2 linked regions of the Roseibium sp. Sym1 genome follow. The protein of the gene in region 1 interacts with the protein of each later gene in a pairwise test. Links are inferred from orthologs where the notes say so. Each region holds a gene or a part of one and is shown on either strand. Other genes may lie near its edges.

Region 1 (3,302 bases):
CTCCGGCCGATTTCAGATCCTTCAGCAAATGGTCCGCAATCGCGCCCACATGACGATGGGAGCGCCCGGACACGATCACCATGTGATCGGCCAGCGAACTTTTTCCTGTGATGTCGAGAGTAACCGGGTCCTCAGCTTTGGAGTCGTCAAGACTGGAGAGGACCGTGTCGAGGAGGTCTGCCGCAAGATCTGTGCTTACGGAAGCCGTCATAGGAGAGGACATGTCTGTCCGCCCACTTTCAAAGGTCATGGTCAGGTGTTGTGCCTTTCGCCGTTTGTGCCGTCCCGCGCCCAACGTCGTCACGAACAGGAGTGTTGGACTTCGTGCGTCACCCGTTTTGGATGCAGGACCGGTTGACCGTACCTCGGCCGCGCTCGCCGCGACCATGCTCATAATACCGCTTCCCCTTTGGCATTTTCAAGACACGCCGGAATTCTCGGTAAATCTGCGGATCACCGGGATTGGCCGCGCCGCAGCTCGGTGGACGAGGTCCGGTCGAGCGGCGTGTGCAAAAATGTCCAGATCGGAGCCTTCATGTCCGGCAGAAGCGCGGCGTCTTCTTCGGGAAGTCTATGTTTTTCATACGCTTTGGCCATGGGCGAGGACAGGACCGACAGGGATGCACCCGGCCGGTCGACGATTGCGACCGGCACCGTGCGGACGATGGAGCGCCAATCCTGCCAGCGATGGAAGCCGGCCAAATTGTCAGCACCCATGACCCAAACGAATCGCACCGCAGGGCGCATGGCCTGGAGCGCCGACAGCGTCCTGGCCGTATAGGGCGTGCCCAGAACCTGTTCGAACGCGGTCACCTTCATGCGTGGATGATCGGCCAGCTCACTGGACAGACGCAGACGCCTTTCCAGCGGTGCCAGGTTCGAATGGCTCTTGAGTGGATTGCCGGGCGTGACCAGCCACCAGACCTGATCGAGCCCAAGCCGCTTCAACACGGTCAAGGCGACCGACCGGTGACCGGAATGCGGCGGATTGAACGACCCGCCGAACAGCCCGACGCGGTTGCCGGCCTCCACGTGAGGCAACTTCAACCAGTCGCTGCCGGGTGACATTCCCGGCATCAATGCACTCATGCCGGTTGCCTCACGGACGCGTCTGACCGGTGCCGTGCACCTTGTATTTGAAGCTGGTCAGCTGTTCGACGCCGACCGGGCCGCGGGCATGCATGCGGCCGGTGGCGATTCCGATTTCCGCGCCCATGCCGAACTCGCCGCCATCGGCGAACTGTGTCGAGGCATTGTGCAGCACGATCGCCGAATCGACCTCGGCCTGGAACCGGTCCGCGGCCGCCTGGTCCTCGGTCACGATGCAGTCGGTGTGGCTGGAGCCGTAGGTGGCGATATGCTCCATCGCCGCGTCGAGGTCCGGCACCACTTTCACCGACAGGATCTTGTCGAGATATTCGGTCGACCAGTCGTCCTCGCTGGCGGGCACGATGTTCTCGCAGATGTCGCGCACACGCGCGCCACCCCGGATCTCGCAGCCCTGATCCTGCAGCGCTTTGACGATCACCGGCAGATGGCTCAGGGCGACGTCCTCGTGCACCAGCAGGGTTTCCAGCGCGCCGCAAATGCCGGTACGGCGCAGTTTTGAATTGACGACAATGTCGACGGATTTCTGAAGATCCGCCGCCTTGTCGACAAAGATATGCACCAGGCCTTCCAGGTGGGCGAAGACCGGCACGCGCGCTTCGCTCTGAACCCGCTCCACCAGGCTGCGGCCACCACGCGGCACGATCACGTCGAGGTTTCCGTTCAGACCGCGCAGCATCTCGCCGACGGCGGCGCGGTCCGTCACCGGCACGATCTGGATGGCATCTTCGGGCAGGCCGGCTGCGGCAAGGCCCTTCTGCAGGGCCTTATGGATCGCCCGATTGGACTGGATGGTATCGGAGCCGCCGCGCAGAACCACCGCGTTACCCGCTTTCAGGCACAGAGCCCCGGCATCGGCGGTGACATTGGGGCGGCTTTCATAGATGACGCCGATGACGCCGAGCGGCGTGCGCACGCGCTCTATTCTGAGCCCGTTGGGCCGTTCCCAGGCAGCGATCACGCTGCCGACCGGATCGTCCAGAGCGACAATATCCTCAAGGGCCCTGGCGATCGCCTCGATCCGTTCTTCGGTGAGCGTGCCGCGATCCAGGAAGGCTGCCGTCTGGCCGTTGGCCGTCATGGTGTCGACATCGATCCGGTTGCCGGCAAGGATCTCGGGCGTTGCCGCGCGCACGGCCGCCGCCATCTCGCGCAGGGCCCGGTCTTTCTGCTCTGCTGGCGCCGTGGCAAGGACCCGGCCCGCAGCGCGGGCGCGCTGCCCGATCTCCGCCATCAGTTCCTCGGTTGTCTTCGCCTCGACGACGTCCAGCATCTCTTCCAACTCCTCATGCGCGGCCGGTGTCCGGGCCGCCTTTCACTCAATCTTTTAGCCGCTTCCGTTCAAAAAGGCATCCTCAAGGACGAGGTCGTCCCGGTGGATCATCTCCGCCCGGCCCGGATAGCCGACGATGGCCTCGATCTCACGGCTGTTTCGCCCGGCGATCAGCTGTGCCTCGTCGGCATCATAGGCGATCAGCCCGCGGCCGATGGTCCGGCCCGTCCTGTCCGCCAACATGACGGCATCGCCCCGGCCAAACGTGCCGGACACTTCAGCAACACCGGCAGGCAGAAGGCTCTTGCCGGACAACATTGCCCTGACGGCACCGTCGTCCAGCGTGATTGTACCGCGCGGTTCCAGGTGCCCACCGATCCAGGCCTTGCGCGCGCTGGCCGGTGAATTCAGCGCCGGAAACCAGGTGCCGCGCGCGCCGTCCTGCAACCGCTGCAGCGGATTGAGCTCCTTGCCCGAAGTGATCACCATGGAGGTTCCGGCGGACGTTGCGATCTTGCCGGCATCGATCTTGGTCTTCATGCCGCCGCGCGACAGTTCAGACCCGGCGCTGCCGGCCATCGCCTCGATCTCGGCGGTGATCCGGGGCACTTCCGGCAGGAACACGGCCTCCGGGTTCAGCGCCGGCGGCGCGGTGTAGAGCCCGTCAATATCGGAGAGCAGCACCAGGCAGTCGGCGCTCGCCATGGTCGCCACGCGGGCGGCCAGGCGATCGTTGTCGCCATAGCGGATTTCGGACGTGGCAACGGAATCGTTTTCGTTGATGATCGGCACCGCGCCCAGCTTCAACAGCGTGCCGATGGTGGCGCGGGCATTGAGATAGCGCCGGCGTTCCTCGGTGTCGCCGAGCGTCAGCAGGATCTGTCCGGCCTTCATGCCATGGGTGCCGAGCGCATCGGCATAG
Region 2 (3,426 bases), 3.7 Mb from region 1 along the record:
GGTCTCCTGGGACATGTTCCACAGGGATTCGCGCGCCCTTGCCTGGCGCCTGTCCAGCGAAGGTGAATGGAAAGCGATCGTCTGCATCACCCGCGGCGGACTTGTGCCGGCCGGCATCGTCGCCCGCGAACTGGGCATTCGCACCATCGAAACGGTCTGCATTGCGTCCTATCACGACTATGACAGCCAGGGATCGCTCAAGGTCATCAAGCCGATCGACCCCAAGGTCGTTGATCTCGAAGGGGGAGAAGGCAGCGGCGTTCTGGTGATCGACGACCTGGTCGACACCGGCAAGACCCTGAAGGTTGTGCGCGAAATGCTGCCCAAGGCACATTACGCCACCGTCTATGCCAAGCCGGTCGGCGTGCCGATGGTCGACACGTTCATCACGGAAGTTTCCCAGGACACCTGGATCTATTTTCCGTGGGACATGGGATGGCAATTCCAGCCGCCGCTCTCGAAGGAAACCGCCGGCTGATCTGCCGCCCCGGCACGAGGCACCGCAACCGGCCGCGAACCGAGAAGGCGGCCATTGCCGGCATATTCCCGACATCAGTTACACCGGCCGATCGAGCATCCTGTTCGATCGGCCGTTTTTGTCTGCATGAACCATCCAAGAGGGATGTCAAGACGTCGCGAATCCGGTTCAATGCCGCAAAAGCGAAGCCCCTTCGTGGTTGCGATCCGTTGTTCACAGACATGCATCGTGCAATCACGAAGACCTCAACGGGATACGGAATGCTCAACCGACGCCTGTTCCTAGCCTCTGCAGCGGCTGCTCTCGCCGCTGGCTGCCAGTCAGGCCATCACAAGGGACCGCTGCCGCCGCGACCTTCGCCCGCCAACGCGCCGGCGACGACCGGCAGCAGCATTGCGCCGGAATACCAGCAATTGTACCGGGCCATGCCGGAGGAACGCTTTCCGATCCCCGCGGTCGATCTGAGCAAGATCGATCCCGTCTACTACCGTCAGCTGGTCGACTACTCGGCGCCGGAACCGGTGGGCACCATCGTCGTCGACACCCCCAACCGTTTCCTCTACCTGACCATGGAGGGCGGCAAGGCGATGCGGTACGGCGTCGGGATTGGCCGGGCGGGCTTTTCCTGGGGTGGACGGGCCAGGATCCAGCACAAGAAAGCCTGGCCCACCTGGACCCCGCCGGCGGAAATGATCGCCCGCGAACCGAAGCTCGAAAAATACCGTGATGGCATGCCGCCCGGCCCGCAGAACCCGCTCGGCGCACGTGCGCTCTATATTTTCGAAGGCAACCGGGACACGCTTTACCGCCTGCACGGCACGACGGAGCCCTGGTCCATCGGACGGGCGGTTTCGTCAGGCTGCGTCCGCCTGCTGCAGCAGGACGTGATCGACCTCTACAAACGTGTCCCGGAAGGAACGCCGATTGTCGTCAGGCAGGCCTGAGAAGCGCGTCGTCACCCGATCTCGATGACCACCGGCTTGACCGCGTCGATCCCGTCGAGGCGTACGTCACAGCCAATGGCATAGACCTCGACACCCGCCTTGCGGGCGGCAGCAAAGGCTGCCGCATAGGCCGGATCGATGTCTCCCGCCAGGTTGAGGCGGGCGCAATCCGGCCTCTGGACCAGGAACACCATGGCGGCCCGGTGGCCTTCTGCCACCATGTCCGCCAATTCGACAAGGTGCTTCGCACCGCGTGCCGTCACGCTGTCCGGAAATTCCGCAAGCCCGGGCTGACGCATCAGGTGCACATTCTTGACCTCGACATAGGTCCTGTCCCCCTCGCCGCCTTCCAGAAGGATGTCTATCCGCGAGTTCTTGCCGTATTTGACTTCCCGTCTCAGGGCGTCATAGCCGGCAAGCCCGTCGATGCGGCCCGCGGCGAGTGCTTCTTCCACGAGCCTGTTCGGATGCGCCGTGTTGATGCCGACAAGGGCGCCATCTGCCTCGATCACTTCCCAGGAAAACTTGAGCTTGCGCTTCGGATTGTCCGACTGCGACAGCCAGACGCGGGATCCGGGTTCCTTCAGGCCGAGCATCGACCCCGGGTTGGCGCAATGGGCGGTGACCGCATTGCCGTCATCCAGGAGCACGTCGGCCAGGAATCGCTTGTACCGCTTCACGAGACGGCCGCTGACAAGCGGCGCTGAGAATTTCATGCCAGGTATTTCCTTTTCGAAGCTCGGAGGCCGCCGGCAATCTCACTTCGACCAGAAATCGGGATCCAGCAGCACGAGAACGGTGAACAGCTCGAGGCGGCCGACCAGCATCGCAAAGGACAGAAGCCACTTGGCGCCATCGGGCAGAGGTGCGAAATGGCCAGCCGGACCGATCATGTGACCGAGACCCGGCCCGACATTGCCGACCGAGGTCGCGGCCGCGGAAATCGCGGTCACCAGATCCAGGTCGAAGAAGGACAGGGCCACCGTGATGATGCCGACCGATCCCATATAGACCACCAGGAAGGCCAGGACCGAGAAAGACAGTTCGGGGGTCAGCCGCGTGCCGCCATATTCTTCCGACATAATTCTGTGCGGCCGTACCATGCGGCGCAAATGCGCGCGCACCGTCCCGAAAAACACGAGAAACCGGAAGATCTTGATCCCCCCGGTCGTCGACCCGGTGCAACCACCGACAAACATCAGCAGCAAGGTAATGCCGACCACCGGCGCACCCCACTGGGAAAAATCGCCGAGCGCGTAGCCGGTCCCCGTTACGATCGACACCACGTTGAAGGTCGCCTTGAGCAACGCCTCATCGAACGGGAATTGCATGTTGACGCCGAGATAGACCGTCAGTGTCAGGGAAACGAGTGCCAGGAACCCGAGCAGGGCCCGCACCTGCGGGTCGCGCCAGAGCTGCAGTGGATGTCCGCGCAGCGCCTGCACGATCAGAACGAAAGGCAGGGCCCCGACCACCATGAAGAACACCGCGACCCAGCCCGAAGCCGGGTTGGTGAAATAACCGAAGGACAGGTCATGGGTGGAAAACCCACCGGTGGCGATGGTCGTCAGCGCGTGGTTGAAGGCATCGAAAAGCTGTATGCCCGTCGCCAGGTAGGCGGCGATGCAGGAAACGGTCAGGAACAGGTAGGCCAGGCCAATCAGCCGGATCAACTCCACGGAACGGCTGACGATCTTTTCCGAGCGGTCCGAACTTTCGCTTTGAAACAGCTGCATTCCGCCGATCCTGAGGAACGGCAGAAGCACGATCGCCATGACGACGATGCCGATCCCGCCCATCCACTGCATCAGCGAACGCCACACGAGCAGTCCCGGCGGCAGGCCGTCGAGGCCTGTCAGCACGGTGGATCCCGTGGTGGTAAACCCGGAAACGGCCTCGAACACGGCATCCGCGTAGCCGACGCCGAGCCACAGGAACGGCAAGGCCCCGAATGCGGGCAATGTTGTCCAGGCAAGTGTGGTGAGAATGAAGGTCTGGCGCGTG

The links. The genes of interacting proteins can lie anywhere in the genome.
Region 2: the proteins of O6760_RS03275 (region 1) and sfsA interact in binary tests that used the Escherichia coli proteins (3 or more experiments, as listed by UniProt). The link is inferred for Roseibium sp. Sym1 from one-to-one orthologs.

The regions. Positions count from the first base shown.
Region 1 is NZ_CP114786.1:715,760-719,061, forward strand. Bases 241-3,110 are described here. They hold O6760_RS03275 (glutamate-5-semialdehyde dehydrogenase), read right to left. Parts: upstream 2,381-3,110; coding sequence 1,100-2,380; downstream 241-1,099. Other genes in these bases: O6760_RS03270 (nicotinate-nucleotide adenylyltransferase), read right to left, coding at 454-1,089; proB (glutamate 5-kinase), read right to left, coding at 2,435-3,110. In the rest of the region: rsfS (ribosome silencing factor), read right to left, coding at 1-223; more of proB, read right to left, coding at 3,111-3,302. UniProt on the Escherichia coli protein: Catalyzes the NADPH-dependent reduction of L-glutamate 5-phosphate into L-glutamate 5-semialdehyde and phosphate. The product spontaneously undergoes cyclization to form 1-pyrroline-5-carboxylate.
Region 2 is NZ_CP114786.1:4,414,857-4,418,282, reverse strand. What follows is about bases 287-3,280. They hold sfsA (DNA/RNA nuclease SfsA), read right to left. Parts: upstream 2,139-3,280; coding sequence 1,434-2,138; downstream 287-1,433. Other genes in these bases: O6760_RS20090 (TrkH family potassium uptake protein), read right to left, coding at 2,181-3,280; O6760_RS20100 (L,D-transpeptidase), read left to right, coding at 739-1,422; gpt (xanthine phosphoribosyltransferase), read left to right, coding at 287-478. In the rest of the region: more of gpt, read left to right, coding at 1-286; more of O6760_RS20090, read right to left, coding at 3,281-3,426. UniProt on the Escherichia coli protein: Binds to DNA non-specifically. Could be a regulatory factor involved in maltose metabolism.